One region of the Bacillus sp. NEAU-Y102 genome, then DNA from elsewhere that is predicted to be linked to it. Evidence: riboswitches for the same ligand, from Rfam matches in the RefSeq annotation. Region 1 holds a riboswitch; each other region holds the start of a gene.

What was found. Region 1 has a riboswitch for thiamine pyrophosphate ahead of tenA (thiaminase II). Riboswitches for the same ligand answer to the same signal wherever they lie in the genome.
Region 2: another riboswitch for thiamine pyrophosphate. It lies ahead of thiT (energy-coupled thiamine transporter ThiT); the one in region 1 lies ahead of tenA (thiaminase II).
Region 3: another riboswitch for thiamine pyrophosphate. It lies ahead of ACYFX0_RS22240 (MTH1187 family thiamine-binding protein); the one in region 1 lies ahead of tenA (thiaminase II).
Region 4: another riboswitch for thiamine pyrophosphate. It lies ahead of thiC (phosphomethylpyrimidine synthase ThiC); the one in region 1 lies ahead of tenA (thiaminase II).

Annotation. Positions count from the first base shown of each region.
Region 1 is NZ_JBTWFK010000014.1:4,335-9,193, forward strand. It holds gene ACYFX0_RS26820 (hypothetical protein) at 79-417, opposite strand; gene ACYFX0_RS26825 (SH3 domain-containing protein) at 423-1,577, opposite strand; TPP riboswitch at 1,847-1,958, shown strand; TPP riboswitch at 2,019-2,122, shown strand; gene tenA (thiaminase II) at 2,208-2,903, shown strand; gene ACYFX0_RS26835 (ABC transporter ATP-binding protein) at 2,872-3,621, shown strand; gene ACYFX0_RS26840 (ABC transporter permease) at 3,621-4,373, shown strand; gene ACYFX0_RS26845 (ABC transporter substrate-binding protein) at 4,370-4,859, shown strand, end outside.
Region 2 is NZ_JBTWFK010000015.1:69,113-73,971, forward strand. It holds gene ACYFX0_RS28070 (sensor histidine kinase) at 1-1,720, shown strand, start outside; gene thiT (energy-coupled thiamine transporter ThiT) at 1,929-2,600, opposite strand; TPP riboswitch at 2,686-2,787, opposite strand; gene ACYFX0_RS28080 (FeoA family protein) at 2,989-3,216, shown strand; gene feoB (ferrous iron transport protein B) at 3,213-4,859, shown strand, end outside.
Region 3 is NZ_JBTWFK010000009.1:113,920-118,778, reverse strand. It holds gene ACYFX0_RS22255 (ABC transporter ATP-binding protein) at 1-485, opposite strand, end outside; gene ACYFX0_RS22250 (ABC transporter substrate-binding protein) at 482-1,480, opposite strand; gene ACYFX0_RS22245 (ABC transporter permease) at 1,477-2,250, opposite strand; gene ACYFX0_RS22240 (MTH1187 family thiamine-binding protein) at 2,222-2,542, opposite strand; TPP riboswitch at 2,644-2,745, opposite strand; gene ACYFX0_RS22235 (non-ribosomal peptide synthetase family protein) at 2,798-4,859, opposite strand, start outside.
Region 4 is NZ_JBTWFK010000006.1:110,157-115,015, reverse strand. It holds gene lldP (L-lactate permease) at 156-1,817, shown strand; TPP riboswitch at 1,889-2,004, shown strand; gene thiC (phosphomethylpyrimidine synthase ThiC) at 2,117-3,877, shown strand; gene ACYFX0_RS16675 (arsenic transporter) at 4,133-4,859, opposite strand, start outside.

The DNA.
Region 1 (4,859 bases):
TATTGGCTTTCTTATACAAATTCAACATGTATTTTATTGGAGTATCTTTGAAAGATTGGTACACAGTGTCTCCTCTTTCTAAGCTTCGTGTTCTTGTTCTTGTTTTTGTTTATAAGGGACATTAATATATCTAGCTACAAATAATAAAACAGCCATAAAGAATACTGGAAATACAGTAGATAAATAAAAGCCATTACTAATTATATTTGTTATGAGAGCACTCAAAAGAAAAATAGCATTATAAATATGGGCAATTTTTTGTTTTAGTTGCACTTGAAATGATTCCATCATAATTTCTAATGCAACAAAAGCAATAATAATAGATAAAAATACAATGTTTGTATTGTAAATGATTAAACAACAGATTAAACCTAAAAAGGCTACGTATTCAATTATAAGAGGTATATTGCGTGGCATACAATTTACCTAACTAAATATGGCAGTGGATTTACTGCATTTGTTTTTTCAAAATTCCATTCTCCATTATGTAATTCAAAATGAAGATGTTGCCCGTATGAATGACCTGTGTTTCCCATATGACCTATTAATTGTCCAGTTTGTACTTGATCACCAGCTTGTACAGTGCGATCCTTCATATGAGCATAAACAGTTGTATATAATTTCCCATTGATTTGATGCGCAATGAAAACAACATTGCCATAGCTAGCTGAATAATAAGATTTCACAACTTTACCTGCAGCAGCAGCTTGGATAGAGACGTTTCCTGGAGCGGCAATATCTATACCATAATGCATTTGTTCCCAGCGTATATCAAAGGTTGAGCTAATTCTTCCTTGAGCAGGGAATTTGAAAGCAGCTGGAATTGATGAAGGTTGATCTGTTTTAGCTTGTGGTTGATTTTGTACTACATAGTGTTTTGCTACATACCCGTATCCTGTGCCAAAACGAATTTTATACCAAGTTCCTACAGTTTCTACTACTTGTACTTGTGTACCGTTTTGTAATGAACCGAGTAGAGCGCTACTTGTACTAGCGTTGCTACGTACATTTAGATTAGGTGTTGCAACAGTATATTTTGTATTATTTTGAACGGTGATTCCTTTTACTAAGGGTTGTGAACCATTAGAGATGAATGCTTTTTGTACGTAACCTGTTTGGCCATTATGCGATATTTTATACCATTCGCCTTGATCTTCTTGAACGGTAATAAACTTGCCATTTGGTAATACATCTAAAATGGAAGATTCTAAATTAGGTTCAGAGCGAAAGTTTAATGCATTAGCATTAACGATGTATTGATCATTAGAATGAAGTTTGTTTTTTAGTAAAATAGCATCTTTTTGTACATAACCTACTTTATTATGAACAGATACTTTATACCACTCATTAGTTGTTTCAAGGATGTTCACTTTTGTATTAAAGCGAATTGTATCAATTGATGTGCTTTTTACGTTATCTTCTGTATGTAATGCTACTTGATCGACTTTGACATACCCAGTTTTAATATTAGATAATTGTTCAGCGTTTGCTTTTTGTACATTTGTTTCACCCATAGAAGGAAGTAAAGAAGCAATCGCTACAGTAGTTGCTGTTAAAGCAGTAGCTTTCATATTCATGGAATAGAGACCTCCTCTAGTTGTATAGTTGTAATTTTATTATAGTATAAAGATATAATATAGTGGGTGTATTCACATAAATGTAATATGAAATCAATATAAAAATAAATTTTTTGAGGATAATGATTCCTTCTTATGCAATTAATTGGGGTTTTATTTTCTAAAATAGAATGTATGTATTGTATAACTTTGATATTCTGTTAATAATTAAGAAAATTAAAAAAGTTGATGATGTCTTATTAGGGTGTTATACTGACAGTGATAATTTTATAGTTTGCTAGGAGAGCTGGTGTTGCCAGCTGAGAGTAGGCCGTAAGCCTTTGATCCTTTTTATTACCTGATCTAGATTATGCTAGCGTAGGGAAGCAATTCGGACACTAACAATGAGTCCCCGTTTCTTTGCGTATAGAAACGGGGCTTTTTTATTTAAAAATTTCATATTGAAACCACTAGGGGTGCTTGATTTGCTGAGAGAGGAATAATCCTTAACCCTTACAACACCTGATCTAGGTAATACTAGCGAAGGGAAGTGGAACATCGAATAAATGTATAACTTTATTTGCTGTAACCACTTCTTATATATAGAAGTGGTTTTTTATTTAGATACATATATTGAAAGGGGATAGAGAAATGAAATTTTGCGATAGATTATTAGAAACTGTGCAACCGGTTTGGGAGATGAGTCATAATCATCCGTTTGTAGTGGGTATGGGAGATGGCACGTTAGAAAAAGATAAATTCCAGTATTATATTATTCAAGACTATTTATATCTGCTAGATTATGCAAAGTTATATGCGATTGGTGTTGTAAAAGCAACGAATCCACAAGTAATGGGAAAGTTCGCTGAACAAATTGATGGAATATTAAATGGCGAAATGACAATCCATAAACAATATGCAAAAAGACTTGGAATTTCTATAGAGGAGATAGAGTCTGCGAAACCATCTGCTAAAAATTTAGCTTATACAAATTACATGATGTCTGTATCTCAAAATGGCACACTTGCGGAATTAATAGCAGCGCTTCTTCCATGTATGTGGAGCTATTGGGAAATTGGAAAGCGTTTAAATGATATTCCTGGAGCAAGAGATCATGAGTTTTTTGGTGAGTGGATTCAAGGATATAGTTCGGAAGAATACGGTAATCTGTGTATTTGGTTAATAGATTTATTAAATGAAATGGCAGTTGGAAAGTCTGAGACAGAACTAGAAAGATTAGAGGAGATTTTCTTATATTCCAGTCGATTTGAATATTTATTCTGGGATATGTCCTATCGTAAGGAGATGTGGGGATTTGAGGAGCAAGAACATACTACAGTTTCATAATGTTTCTTTTCATTATGATGAGAAACCAATCATCCATGAATTAAATGCTTCTATACATGAGAAAGAGTTTGTCAGTATTATCGGACCGAGTGGATGTGGGAAAAGTACTTTATTTCGCCTTATTACAGGTCTAGAAAAGGTAAGTACTGGACAGATAGAACTGACAGAAACAAAGCACCATCCTGTAGGATATATGCCGCAAAAAGATATGCTTTTGCCGTGGAGAACAATTATTGAGAATGCTGCCCTGCCGCTAGAGTGCCAAGGTGTACAGAAGAAAGAAGCACAAGTAAAGGCAAAGGAACTGTTACATAAATTTGGTTTGCAAGGGTATGAGAAAAAATATCCGAAAGATTTATCTGGTGGTATGAGACAACGTGTATCTTTTATTCGAACTTTATTAACAGGCGGGGAAATATTGCTGTTAGATGAACCATTTAGTGCATTGGATGCTTTAACGAAGACCTCTTTGCAAGAATGGTTGTTTGAACAATGGCAAGAGTGGGAAAAAACAATTTTATTCATTACTCATGATGTTGAAGAAGCGTTATTTCTTTCAAACCGAGTTTTAGTAGTGGAACAGCAGCCGATAACGACTTTGACTGAGCGGACTGTACCGCTTGATCATAACAGAACACGAAAAGATTTATATAAACCGGAAGTATTAGCGCTGAAAGATGAGCTTCTTAGTATGTTACAAAGGCAGGTACTTGTGTGATGAACCGATTGAAAGAATTAGTTCCTGCTATTACACTTTTTAGTACTTTACTAGCTGTGTGGGAAATAGGAGCAAGAATTGTAGATGAGATGTACATTTTACCGTCACCTTCTGCGATTGTAATGAAGATATGGAAACTAAAAGACATATTATTTACAGTTCATTTACCTGCAACGTTATACGTCGTTTTAATAGGTGTTGTTATCTCTATCGTATTAGGTGTAGGGCTAGCGATGTTAATGAATGTGAGTACATGGATGGAGAGAGCATTTTATCCATTATTAGTTGCTTCACAAACGATTCCGATTACTGCGCTTGCTCCGCTATTTGTTTTATGGTTTGGATACACAATTTGGAGTAAGGTTGTTGTCACAGTTTTAATTACGTTTTTCCCAATTGCGGTCAATACGTATGATGGACTACGCAGTACGAAAAAAGAATGGGAGGAGCTATTAGTTACGTATGGGGCAACGAAAAAAGATGTTTTTCTTAAATTAAAGTTGCCATCTGCTCTTCCTTATTTTTTCTCAGCTTTAAAAATTGCAGTTCCGCTTAGTGTTATCGGAGCAGCAATTGGAGAATGGCTCGGTGCACAAGCTGGGCTTGGATATTTCAGTAAGAGAATGATGACGCAGTTAGATGGAGCTGGCGTATTTGCACCTATTGTATTGTTATCATTATTAGCTATTTTCTTCGTCATACTTATCTCAGTATTAGAAAAGAAATTTATTAGTTGGAGGAAGTATTCATGAAATTTTTAAAAAGCATCTTTGTGTTGACATTATTAGTTGCAATGATTGCTGGATGTTCTAGTAACTCAGCGTCAGATAAGGGTAAAAAGGAAAAAGAAATAACGGTCATGCTTGATTGGTACCCAAATGCGGTACATAGCTTTATTTATGCAGCAATTGAAAAAGGCTATTTTAAAGAAGAAGGAGTAAAGGTGAATATAAAATTCCCTTCTAATCCGACTGATCCATTAACTTTAGCAGCTGCAGGAAAAGTAACGGTTGGTTTATATTATCAGCCAGATGTTGTCATGGCAAAAGCAAATGAACAAATTCCAGTAAAATCAATTGGAGCTGTCGTACGTTCACCATTAAATCATGTTGTATCGCTGAAATCAGCAGGCATTCAATCGCCAAAAGATTTAGAGGGGAAAACAGTTGGCTATTCTGGAACACCTTTAAGTGAGATGTATTTAAAAACGATGGTAAAAGAAGCTGGTGGTAATCCAG
Region 2 (4,859 bases), on a different contig from region 1:
TAAAGTGAATTTAAATTCCTTTGAGAAGAATTATCTAAACTACACAGGAAATGCAGAAGGAATTCAGAAACTTGAGCAAGACTTTTTTAGGGAAAATAATACGTGGATTACGACACTAGATCAGAATGGGAATTTAAAACATGTGGATGATTTTTATTTTGAGGTAACGATAGATCGTAGGCAACAAAAGAGCTTTGGACAACAACTATTCAAGATACCCTTATACAATCTCGTCAATATAGAGGAGATTGATAATAAATCATTAGAGCAGTTTTTAGGACAAGAGATTTATTTTTCTGGAGTGAGAAAAGAAGATAGTTTTATTCCATTCTCTTTTTCTTTATCTAAGCAGAATTTAAGTGGATCTAATAAACCGTTAGAAAAAGCATTTCAGGAGAAAATAAAATTAGATGAGGAGAAAAAGAGAGCGGCTGGGGAGCAACTTGCTAAGGAAAAGAAACCAGCCGTACAGGAAGAAGCTGCTCAGGAATTAGGCGTTTACATAGGAGGACGTGTTACAAAAGTACAGTTACCAGATGTAAACGGTCCTGTGAATCCAATTTATAAAAATAGCATATTTTTAGATAATATTAAGGGTTTTCAAACCGATTTATTATTAAAAGAAAGCAATAAAATACGATATACAACACAAACAATAGATTATGAAAAGAATGATATAAAATATAAATTATTAATTAAGCCAATAAAAGAAAAAGACGGATCAGTAGCATATATATATGCAATGGCTTCTTTACAGCCTGTAGATGAAGCTGTACAAATGGTGCAAGATTATTACATATACATCATTGCATTTGTAGTCGTTCTTATTTTTTTAGCTTCGTTTTATTATTCAAAGCAAATTGCCAAACCGTTATTAAAAATAAATGATACGACGAAGAAAATAGCGCATTTAGATTTTACAGAAAAAATACCGATTACTTCAAAAGATGAAATTGGTGATTTATCGAAAAATATTAATATACTTTCTAACAAATTAAATTCTCATATCGGACAGCTTGAACAAGATATTGAAAAGGAAAGAAAGTTAGAAAATACACGGAAAGAATTCATTTCTGGTGTTTCGCATGAATTGAAAACACCGCTGAGTATTATGAAAAGTTGTATTTCCATTTTAAAAGACGGGGTAGCTGAGCATAAAAAAGAGTATTATTTTCAGGCGATGGAGAGAGAAGTAGACAAAATGGATACTTTAATTTTGGATATGCTTGAGTTAGCTAAATTTGAATCTGGTACATATAAAATGAAAAAGTCTTCGTTTTATATTGATACAGTAATTGAAGATATATGTGAACATCTATCTGTGGAAATAGAGAAAAAAGAACTTCATGTTCATAAAAATATACGTTCATTTGAAGTGATTGCAAATCAAGGCCGAATTGAACAAGTCATTGTGAACTTCATTACGAATGCAATACGTTATACACCAAATAAAGAGGATATTATTATTTCGACAATAGATGATAAAGATCGTATAAAAGTGTGCATTGAAAATAAAGGTACTCACATTGAAGAAGAACAATTAGATAAAATTTGGGATCGCTTTTATCGCGTGGATGCAGCTCGGCAGCGTTCACAAGGTGGGACGGGACTTGGGCTTGCTATTTCTAAAAATATTTTAGAATTACACGATGCTGAATATGGAGTAAAGAATACAGGAGATGGTGTATTATTTTACTTTTACTTACCGAAAAAAGCGTAGATAATGCATGCTACGCTTTTTTTAATTTATTTTCATACTATCTTTACCTAATCTTTATTTTTAAACGATATAATCTGGTTAGAAAACGAGGTTATGTAAGGAGTCGATGAACCGTGCATAGCAATTGGCTAAGTATAATGGTATTTATTTTCTTTTGTGCATTTATTGTATTTTTAATTGATATTACGATATGAAAAAAGAGCGCTCATTAAGCGCCCTTTTTTTGTGTATTCATTTGATAAGCACTGATGCTTTTGAATAAACGTGGTGAAGTGATAAATAAAAATATAAGTAAAACGGTACATAGAATATAGGAACCAATCATTGTACTACCGTTAAATATTAAAGAATATAGAGCTGCTGATTGTCCTTTTGGTGCATATTGTCCCCAGAAAATGATACCAGCGATAAAGTGACAGAAGTAACGAGCTAGACTACCGATAAAAGTAGCGACGATAATATATCCAATTACTTTCTTCCCTTGGTTTGGTTTTGATGAAGGTTTGTCTTTACGGCTACCTAAGTTTGATTGTTCTTCGTTATTTTCATTGGATGTTAAAAGCGCCTTTTGAATTGGACGATAGAATAAACCAGCAAACCCAATGAATGCGAAAGCAATGAAGTATTCAATTAATACTTGAATTGGTGTTACGATAATGGCATCGCCTACGACAATTTGTAATAATCCCCAAATTAAGCCTCCTAAGAAAGCCATTTTGAAACCCCAGCGATAAGCGATAATAAAAATAGGAATCATTGCAAAAGATATAGAACCGCCTGTAGCTGATATTTTTATTGAAAGTGGTAAAATGTCGATGACCATGGCGAAGGCTGCAAGAATAGCAGATTCAATCATCGCTTGTAAATTGGTGTTACGCATGTTGTCTCCCCCTAAATCCAAGTTGTACAAAAAAGAATAGATATCATAGGAGGATACGAAATACGTAAATGAAAAGAGGTATGTATTTCGGACGTTTGCACAATCCCTGCGTTAGCATTAACTAACAGGTTCGAAGGGTCGGAACGAAGTGTTCCCTCTCAGCGGCATGGCTCCCCCAGTGATAACGAGATTCTTTATTTGTTATTGTTTATTGTTTATTGTAAGCGAAATGGATGAGAATGGCAAACGAATCTGTTATGACAATTATTGAAATAGAATTGTAGCGAAATGTTAATAAATATGAAGCAAAAGGGTATAGTACAAGAGAAATAGAGTGTGCTATAATTCTTCTGAAAATAATTATCATTCTCTTCGGAGGGGGAAGGTTATGAGCTTAGTAGATATTAAAATCGGTGAGAAAGTGCTAGTGAAAAGTGTTCAGTCTTTAGATTATTTACTAAAGAGAAGATTGGCTGCTTTCGGTCTTTCTGAAGGAAGCGAACTTCGTATGAAGCAAAAGGCGATGTTCAAAGGTCCTTGTACATTGGAGTGTCGTGGACAGTTAATTAGTATTCGTCATTGTGACGCGAAAATGATAAAGGTGGAATTAGCGTGAATAAGGTTGCTTTGCTAGGGAATCCAAATACAGGAAAGACATCATTATTTAATGCACTTACTGGTTCTTATGAATACGTAGGAAACTGGAGCGGTGTAACAGTAGAAAAAAAGGTTGGTAAATTAAAAGATAGACAAGGAACATTAATTGATTTACCAGGTGTTTATGATTTAAATCCAGTTTCACGTGATGAAGGTGTTGTAACAAACTTTCTATTAACAGAAGAATTTCAGCATATGTTAAATATTGTGGATTCTTCGCAGTTTGAACGAAATATGCATTTAACGTTGCAGTTGCTCGAACTTGGCAAGCCAGTTTCAATTGGTCTAAATATGGTTGATGTGGCGAAGCAAAGAGGAATTGTGATCGATGTAAAACGTTTATCCGAATTATTAGGCGTAACAGTCGTTCCTGTCGTTGCAAGAAGTGGAAAAGGTTGTGAAGAACTACTTGCGACCCTTAAAGAAAATGACAAAAACGAGAAAAAACCATTCATTATTTCATATGGTGTACAAATGGATGAAGGAATTGAAGAGGTAATTTCTCTTTTAGAGAAAGCAAATTACGAGCATCCGAGATGGTTAGCACTTCAATTTTTAAGCAATAACGAAGTAGTAGAAAAAGAAATAAAAGCATTACCAATTTATAAGGAACTTGTAGCCATTCGATCTCGCCTAGAGGGAAAACTTGATTGTACGTTGGAAGAGCACATTTACAAAACTCGTGAAGCGTATATTGAAAAGTTAAAAACAAATGTTATGAAGCATGAGAAAGAAGGGGAAATTCCTTTTTCGGAAAAAATTGATAGACTAATTACGCATAAAATTTTAGGACTTCCAATCTTTTTAGCAGTTATGTTTTTTATTTTTCAGGTTACGTTTACGTGGATTGGGACACCTTTATCGGATATGTTAGATGAGTTTTTTGGTGGCCAGCTTACGGATTGGGTGACGGTTGGACTTACAAGTATTGGAGCTTCTCATTTTATTCAAGCGCTCGTTACAGAAGGTATTATTGCCGGTGTTGGTGCTGTATTAGTATTCGTACCACAAATCTTTGCACTATTCTTTTTCATTTCATTATTAGAAGACTCAGGATATATGGCGCGAATTGCAGTTGTTATGGATCGAATTATGGAGTTCTTCGGTTTAAACGGAAAAGCGTTTATTCCGATGATTATCGGTTTTGGATGTAACGTTCCAGGTATTATGGCAGCGAGAACGATTGAACAAGAAAAAGAACGTTTACTTACAGTTCTTGTAACACCATTTATGTCTTGTTCGGCACGTTTGCCTGTATACGCATTATTTGCGGGCGTATTCTTCCCTCATAGTCAGGCAACTGTTGTATTTTCTTTATATGTTGCAGGTATTGTTCTTGCATTACTAGTTACAAAAATTATGTCTCTTACAATTTTAAAAGCGGAAAAGTCTATTTTCGTAATTGAACTACCTCCTTACCGCGTGCCACAAGCGAAAACGTTATGGCTAAGCACGTGGGAGAAAGGGAAAGGATTTGTTCGTAAAGCAGGTACATTCATCTTTGGTGGTTCTGTTGTCATTTGGTTATTAAACTATGCAGGTCCATCAGGATTTGGTGTTGATATGGGAGACAGTTACTTAGCGATGATTGGTGGGTTTATC
Region 3 (4,859 bases), on a different contig from region 1:
GCATCTAACTTTCCAAAAGGCTCATCAAGCAGCATAATTGGCTTTTCACACAAATATGTGCGCAGAAAACTAATTCTTTGACGCATACCACCAGACAATTCATCTGGATAATGGTCTGCATATTCATCTAGTTCGAACTGCTTTAATGCTTCCATTCCTTCTGTCAGCCTTTGTTTTTTCGGCTTTCCTTCAATTTCTAACGGAAGAACGATATTTTGCAAAGCTGATCGCCACGGTAGTAATAAATCTTGTTGTGGCATATAACTAACAACATCTTGCTCTTGTACTTGCTTATCTTTATACGTTACGTTCCCGCTTGTTGGTTTTTCAACATTTGCAATCATGTTTAATAATGTGCTTTTCCCGCAACCACTCGGTCCTACAAAGGAAACAAACTCTCCCTCTTGTATAGAGGCACTAATATTCTCTAATACATTCTTTCCGTCGAAAGATTTCACTATATTTTTTATTTGTAATCCGCTCATTTTTCACTTGGAAGGAATTCATTTGTAAAAGCATCTTTTACATCGATTTTCTTTTTAATAACTTTGTTGTCATATAAGAAATTCATGTAATTCGTCCAAATTTCTTCCTTCTGTACTCCCCATGCTTTCGCATCATCTTGATACTTCGTACTTAACCATTTCTGGCTTTCTTGAACTAAATCTTTATTTACATCTGGAACAGCTTTAATTAGAATATCAGCAGCTTCTTTCGGTTCCTTAATTGCAAAATTATAACCTTCTGTTGTTGCACTCATAAACTTTTTCACAAAGTCTTTATCTTGCTTCGTATGTTTTTCACTCGTAATAATAACAGGACTATAGAAATCAAGCGCTGGGTCTAAGTCTTTCACCATAATCGTATTTAACTCTTTTCCTTGGCGCTTCGCTTCAATTCCATCCCATCCGTAATAAATCCATTCAAAGTCTGCATCACGGCCGATTGATTTAAAGAAATCGGTTTGTCCTAAGATGATTTTTTCAACTTTATTAAAATCAGCTTGATGCTTATCCATAATCGTCTTTAATGTCGCTTCTTCTGCTGGTCCTCCCCAGCCGCCGTAACGTTTACCTTCAAAATCTTTCGGTGACGTCATATTATCTTTCTTAAGTGATGCAAATGCTGAAGTGTTATGCTGAATAATCGCTCCGACAGATACAACAGGAATCCCTTCCACACGAGCCAACGTTACATTTTCTTGTGCGCTTATTGCGAAGTCAGCTTTTCCTGATGCTATCATTTGCTCTGCTGTTACATTGTCACCCGGTTGAATAATTTCTACATCTAATCCTTGCTTTTTGTAATAATCTTTCGTTTGTGCTACATATAAGCCAGTATGATTCGTATTTGGAAACCAATCTAATACTACTTTTACTTTTTGATCTTTACTTTTACTTTCTTCTTTCTTCGCCGGATTACATCCAGCCACACCTACCGCTACTAAGGCAGCTAACATAACTTTCAAACCTTTTTTCATTTTCTGCCGTCCTTTCTATATATCCATGGTGCTGTTATTCTTGCCATAAACTCTACGATAAAATACAGGCACAATGTCACCATAACGATGATTGCTGCAACACCAAATACTCGGGCAGTCAAAAATGATTTTGTAGCCCTCGTAAGCATAACGCCTAATCCTTCACTTGCACCGAGCCATTCTCCGATAATTGCCCCCATTACGCTATATGTAACTGCAATTTTTAAGCCTGAGAAAAAGTATGGAAGCACTGCTGGAAATTTTACTTTCTGGTAAACTTGCCATTTCGTCGCCTTCATTGTTTGTAACAGCTTCAACATGTTTTTATCTACTGTTTGAAAACCTTCTAAAATACTAAGCGCAATTGGGAAGAAACAAACGAGTATTACGACCATTACTTTCGGCAACATCCCATATCCAAACCAAATAATAAATAGTGGTGCAAGTACAACAATTGGAATTGTTTGCGAAATAACGAGCAATGGATTTATTAAAATACGAAATAACGGTATAACGTCCATAATAATTGCGATGCTCGTCCCCAATAAAATTGCAAAGAATAGTCCAATTATAACTTCCTGCAGTGTTTGCATCGTATTTGGTAATAGTAAATCTTTCATCCCAATTAATTCTTGAACAATGGCAGAAGGCTTTGGTAAAATCCACGGTTCGATTTTAAATAATGAAACAGATCCTTCCCATATCGCAATGAGAAGGATAAGCCAAATAGTTGTAATAAGTTTAGATTGCTTCTGGTTTTGCATATTCATCACGGTACTTCCAAACCTTTTCATCTATCGTTACACCAGTGCTTGGACGATAATGGATTTTAATAGAAGTAATCACTTCTTCTGCTCCAGCATCGACGCAAGCTTGTTGTGCACGTTTAACGACATCAAGAAGTACATCTAATTCTCCTTCCAAAGTTGTTTCCATTGCCCCTACTTCATAACGAACTCCCGATTGTTGCACAACTTCAATTGCTTTATCGACAACAGAATATACATCTTTCGTTTTCGCTTGTGGTACTACTGAAAATGACATTGTAACTTGTTGTGACATAATAAAATCCCCCTTATAAAATTAAATTTCAAAAATAAGAAAAGGCTTTCCTACTGCGTAGGAAAGCCTTGTATGCAAGTTATTATAGAATAACATATGCTACATCACTTTAAGTAACTCCCTACGCTGGCATTATCCAGATCAGGTTGAGGGTCGATGTTTACTTACATCCTCTCAGCCAATTGGCTCCCCGGTCCTTAATTCGTTTTCATTGTAGCATGATTTATTTTATTGAACAAACAAAAGCATGCATAATCATTTCATTATTTTTGGAAAATAACCAACTTTTTCACCATGAGCTAATAACTGCTGTATAAATTCTTTATTAATTGCTGGTACTTTCAATTCTTTTTTCTTAATCCATTCATTCGTTCTACGCGTACCCATTACAATTTCAGATTGCTGCGCTCCATCTCCTGCAACTTGAGAAGCAATTAACTCTGCTATTACTTCATTTCCCTTTGCTAATTCAAGTCCGGCATTTTCATATTCTGAAAGTGTAACCAGTTCAAGATTGTATCCACACTCTCCAATTAGCTGTATAAATTGTTCAAACTCAATTTGATGTGGATGACAGATGTGCAATGTTTCTCCATCTATTTGTGAATCTTGTACATACGTTACAATTGATTTACTAGCAAAATCAATTGGTGTGAAATCAACTTTCCACTTCACATTTGGTGCTTTTCCAATTAATAGCATTGTTTTAATAAGACGATAAAATGCGTTTCCTTCAATATTTTGTTGGAACGAACCTGTTTCTGAATGACATGCTAAATTACCTGCACGATAAATATTTCCACGCAAACCATTTTTCATTGCTTCACGAACAATGTTTTCCGCTTGTAGTTTACTATTTGAATATACATTCTCTAAGTCTACACTGTAATTAAAATCACCAGTTTTCATGTATGTATCCCATTGATCTACTGCTAATTCTAACGGGATACCAATCGTAGAAATAAAATGGAATGTAGCATCTTTTTCCACTAATGCTAGCATACGGCTAGTTCCTTGGACATTTATATTTTCAAATTGTTTTACATCTCCAAAATGTCTTACATCTGCACCGCAATGAATTATCGTATCCATCTTAGAACTGATGAACATAAATTCTTCTTCGCTCATCCCAAGATACTCTTCTCCCAGATCACCAGCTACGGCCTGTATACGCTGTAACCATTCTTCACATATATCATTAAAGTAAGCTGTTAATGTATCTATAATTCTTTGCTGCACATCTTTGGTTGGTCTTACTAAACAATAAATAGTAGCAGATGTATCTCTCAGCAATTCATATAATATGTGTGATCCTAAATAACCAGTAGCTCCTGTTAAAAAGACATTTGAAATCTGGGTTTCTTCCAAAACGTTTGCATACGTAATAGTATCCGGTTCGTGAATCACTTTATATTCACGAAATACTTCTTCTTTCTCTACTTTTACTTCTCGCTCAATTCGAGCTAATCCATATATCGTTCTTTCTTTAAAGAAATCTTGAATTGTTAAATGTGAGAAATCTTCTTTTAACAATGTTAAGACTCGTAATACTTTCAATGAATGTCCACCAATTGTAAAGAAATCATCATGCACTCCAACTTTTGAAATTCCTAATACTTCCGCCCAAGCGTTCGCTATTTGTTTTTCTGCTTTATTAGAAGGTGCAACATATTCTTGTAGACGAACCGGTTCATACTTTTCTTCTAACTGAGCTAACTTCTTAACATCAATCTTTTTATTAGGTGTAAGTGGTAATTCATTAATATAAATTAGTTTAGATGGCACCATATAATCTGGTAATTGCTCTTGTAACTGATAAACTAATTCTGGTATTTCTTTTTTATTTAAAGTTGTATAGAACGCGATTAAATATTGGCTACCTTCCTTACTCTTCTTAGCAAAAACAGCATTTTCTTTTATATTATGATTTTGAGAAATTTTACTTTGGATTTCTCCTAGTTCAATACGATGTCCTCTAATTTTTACTTGATCATCTTTCCGATGTAAAAACTCTATATTTCCATCCTCTAGCAACTTAACGATATCACCTGTTTTATATATATTAACTATAGGATTAAAAGGGTTCGGAATAAAAGCTTCAATTGTTTTATTAGGTTTATTAAAATACCCTTTTGCTAATCCTACTGAATCTATATATAATTCACCAGGTACACCAATTGGACAAAGATTCATATTCTCATCCAAAATCATAACTTGATAATTAGAACATGGTTTACCAATGGGAATACTCGCAACATCCTCATTTAACTGACTAGGTATTTTATAAGTTGTCGTCACTACTGTACATTCTGTCGGT
Region 4 (4,859 bases), on a different contig from region 1:
TTTTAATGGAAATTGTTATGGTACAGTATAAATGGAAGTTGTTGAAAACGTTTTCTTAAACGTTTTTTATTTTTAGGCTTAAAGGTATGATGACCTGATAGCCTATTGATAAGATTGTATTTATTTAATAGGGGATTCTTTAGGGGGAGAGGACAATGAACACATGGACACAAGTTTATGATCCGTTCGGTAATATTTGGATTTCAGCAGCAGTAGCACTTATTCCGATTATCTTTTTTTTCTTAGCTTTAGCGGTTTTTCGCATGAAGGGGTATGTGGCAGGATTTATTACAGTTGTACTTACAGTTTTAGTAGCATTATTCGCTTATAAAATGCCGTTCACGATGGCAATGGCAGCAACCGGGTACGGTTTTTTGTACGGGTTATGGCCAATTGCTTGGATTATCATTATGTCGGTATTTTTATATAAAATTTCTGTAAAAACAGGTCAATTCGATGTGATTCGTGCATCGGTATTATCGATTACGAACGATCATCGTTTACTCGTTATTTTAATTGGATTTTCATTCGGAGCATTTTTAGAAGGAGCGGCAGGGTTTGGAGCGCCAGTAGCGATTACAGCAGCGCTTCTTGCTGGTCTTGGGTTAAATCCTTTATACGCAGCAGGTCTTTGTTTAATTGCAAATACTGCACCAGTGGCGTTTGGAGCGATGGGAATTCCGATTACAGTTGCTGGACAAGTAACAGGTATTGATCCACATAAAATTGGACAAATGGCTGGGCATCAATTACCGTTCCTATCATTATTTGTTCCATTCTTTATCGTATTTTTAATGGATGGATTTAAAGGGGTAAGACAAACGTGGCCTGCGTTACTTGTAGCAGGTAGTTCATTTGCGATTACGCAGTTCATTACAGCGACGTTCTTAGGACCGGAACTTCCGGATATTACGTCAGCACTTGTAAGTTTAGTGAGTTTAGCACTGTTCTTAAAAGTTTGGCAGCCGAAAGAAATTTATCAATCCGGGCAAGCAAATAATGAGGTAGCAGCAACAACGACAGCAGCATCGATGCCGAAATTAACGTTTGGAAAAGTAGTGAAGGCATGGTCCCCATTTATCGTATTAACGGTTATGGTAGTCATTTGGAGCCAAAATTTCTTTAAGGCATTATTTGCTCCAGGAGGGGCTTTAGAAAGTCTTGTATTTAAGTTTGAAATTCCAGGTCTGCATAATCTAGTAATGAAAGCAGAGCCAATTGTAAATAAACCAACGCCTTACGAGGCAATTCTAAAGTTTGATGTATTATCGGCAACTGGAACAGCGATTTTAATTGCTTGTATCATTTCCATGTTTATTTTGAAAATGAATGTAAAAGATGCAGTAGTGACATTTAAAGAAACGTTAAACGAATTAAAAATGCCAATTCTATCTATCGGATTTGTACTAGGGTTTGCATTTATCGCAAACTATTCTGGCCTATCTTCTACGTTAGCGTTAGCATTAGCTGGAACAGGCGGACTATTCCCGTTCTTCTCACCATTCTTAGGCTGGATTGGCGTATTCCTAACAGGGTCTGATACGTCTGCGAATGCACTGTTCTCGAATTTACAAGCCATTACAGCGCAGCAAGTCGGCGTATCTGAAGTGCTTCTCGTTGCAGCAAATACAACAGGCGGTGTAACAGGTAAAATGATTTCCCCGCAGTCGATTGCCATCGCTTGTGCAGCAGTTGGTCTTGCTGGAAAAGAATCGGATTTGTTCCGTTTTACAGTGAAGCATAGTTTATTCTTCGTAATTATTGTTGGTATTATGACGTATGTTCAAGCATATTATTTAACGTGGATGATTCCATAAAAAACAAAAGAAATAAACTTTGAATTTTTCAGATTATAGTGTATGATGGGAAAGTATTGAAAATTAAATCAGTGATAAACTAGGGGTGCCTAACGTATGCGTAGGCTGAGAGAGAAGCGCGTGAACTTCTTAACCCTTTGGACCTGATCTGGCTCGTACCAGCGTAGGGAAGTTAACGGCTTTACATAATGATGTCTTTATGAGCCAGGTCCTTATTTTTTTATGGACCTGGCTCTTTTTATTTTGGCATGCGCTGGCCATATCTTGTCCTTGTCACGAACAGGGGGGCAACAAAATTTATGAAACAATCTGTTTCAGCTGAGCAAATTGAATTGAAATCGAGTTTACCAGGGAGTAAGAAAGTATATGTGGATGGACCACGAGAAGGTATGAAAGTGCCGATGCGTGAGATTGAACAAAGCGAAACGAATGGCGTCCCAAATCCACCAATCCGTGTGTATGATACGAGCGGTCCTTATACAGATCCTGCGTATAAGGTCGAGCTGGAAAAAGGCATTCCAACGCCGCGCCACTCCTGGATTATGGGGCGTGGTGATGTAGAAGCATACGAAGGGCGTGAAGTAAAACCAGAGGATGACGGTGTGAAAGTGGCTTCGAAACATACACCTGTTTTCCCGCAAATGGATCGTAAGCCGCTTAGAGCAAAGCAAGGTGCAAATGTTACGCAAATGCACTATGCGCGTAATGGCATTATTACGTCTGAGATGGAATACGTTGCGATTCGTGAAGGGGTAGAGCCGGAGTTTGTTCGTAAGGAAATCGCAGAAGGCCGTGCTATTTTACCAGCGAATATTAATCATCCAGAAGCTGAACCGATGATTATCGGGCGTAACTTCCATGTGAAGGTCAATGCAAATATCGGAAACTCTGCTGTATCTTCTTCTATTGCAGAAGAAGTAGAGAAGATGACGTGGGCTACTCGCTGGGGTGCAGATACGATTATGGATTTATCTACAGGTAAAAATATTCATACGACGCGTGAGTGGATTATTCGTAACGCGCCTGTACCAGTTGGAACTGTACCGATCTATCAAGCGCTGGAAAAAGTAAACGGAATTGCAGAAGATTTAACGTGGGAAGTATATCGTGATACGTTAATTGAGCAGGCGGAGCAAGGCGTTGATTACTTTACGATTCACGCTGGTGTATTGCTTCGTTACATTCCAATCACGGCAAAGCGTACGACAGGTATCGTTTCACGCGGTGGTTCGATTATGGCGCAGTGGTGTTTATTCCATCATAAAGAAAACTTCCTATATACTCATTTTGAAGAGATTTGTGAAATTATGAAACAGTACGATGTTTCGTTCTCTCTTGGAGATGGATTACGTCCAGGGTCTATTGCAGATGCAAATGATGAAGCACAGTTTTCTGAGCTTGAAACACTTGGTGAATTAACCAAAATTGCTTGGAAACATGATGTGCAAGTTATGATCGAAGGACCTGGACACGTACCGATGCACTTAATTAAAGAAAATATGGAGAAAGAGCTTGATATTTGTCAGGGCGCGCCGTTTTACACACTTGGGCCACTAACGACAGATATTGCACCAGGTTATGACCATATTACATCGGCGATTGGAGCTGCGATGATCGGTTGGTTTGGAACGGCGATGCTTTGTTATGTAACGCCGAAAGAACATTTAGGTTTACCGAATAAAGATGATGTACGCACGGGTGTTATTACGTACAAAATTGCAGCGCATGCGGCTGATCTTGCGAAAGGACATAAAACGGCTCATCAGCGTGATGATGCACTTTCAAAAGCACGCTTCGAATTCCGTTGGCGCGATCAATTTAATCTATCTTTAGATCCTGAACGTGCGATGGAATATCACGATGAAACGTTGCCTGCAGAAGGGGCAAAGACAGCTCACTTCTGTTCAATGTGTGGACCGAAGTTTTGTAGTATGAGAATTTCACATGATATTCGTGAATATGCAAAAGAAAATGATTTAGAAACGACAGAAGTAATTGAAAAAGGAATGAAAGAGAAAGCAGAAGAATTTAAAGAAGCTGGTAGTCATTTATATCAATAACACGTTACACCTCTTTACTTGATTGATCACACTGTAGTACCTAACTTTATTATAGAAGAATCCCCATTTGCTAAGACGGTAGCAAATGGGGATTCTGTTGTTTATCCCGCTATTTGTGGGCAGTAAGACCCCCACCTCAAAATTCAGCGGAAGCAAAGAAGTTAGGTCGGGGTCGGGCTGCCCGTAAAAGCCCGATTGGTTAGGGCTAATAATCAGTGGGGGATGAACAAAACCCCCACTGATTAAAGTTTCACTTTATAAGGCAAAGAAGAGGTGTACCCAGTAGAATAAGAGGAATAGTGTGACGACTGTTGTGAGCGGGATAACGATAAGGGATACACTTAAATAGTCTTTCCATTTTACTTTAATTTTGTTTTGTTTCAGAATATACATCCAAATGAGTGAAGCTAGCGTACCAATTGGTAGTAATAGTGAACCGATGTCACTACCAATGATGTTTGCGAGATAGATTGTTTTTAATGTGACTGGATCTAGTCCCATTTCTGTTAATGTGATCGTACCAATCATAAGGGCAGGATGGTTATTGAAGACGTTAGAGAGGATGGATACAAGTCCGCCCATCGCAAAGCTAGCATAGAGTAGATGCTGATTCACAACTGGCTCGAGCCATTGTACAAGTGCAGCTGTTAATCCTGCGTTGTGGAGTCCGTAAATAATGACGTACATAGAGAAGGCGAAAATTAAAATGTGCCACGGTGTCTTTTTCAAAATGTCGACAGGATTTGTTCGTAAGTAGTACCATCTCCAAATGAGAAGAACGAGTGAACCGAGTACCGCAACGATTTCAATTGGTATGGATAAGAAGGATGCAACGAATAGAAGACAGCGCATAAGGAAGACAAAACCTAATACTTTTAACATGAATCTTGTCCGTTTTTGTTTCGTATCAACAGAATTATTTCCTTTTAGTGGATGGAAGTTTTTCGTGAAAAAAATTTCTTCAATATCATATGAAGAAACA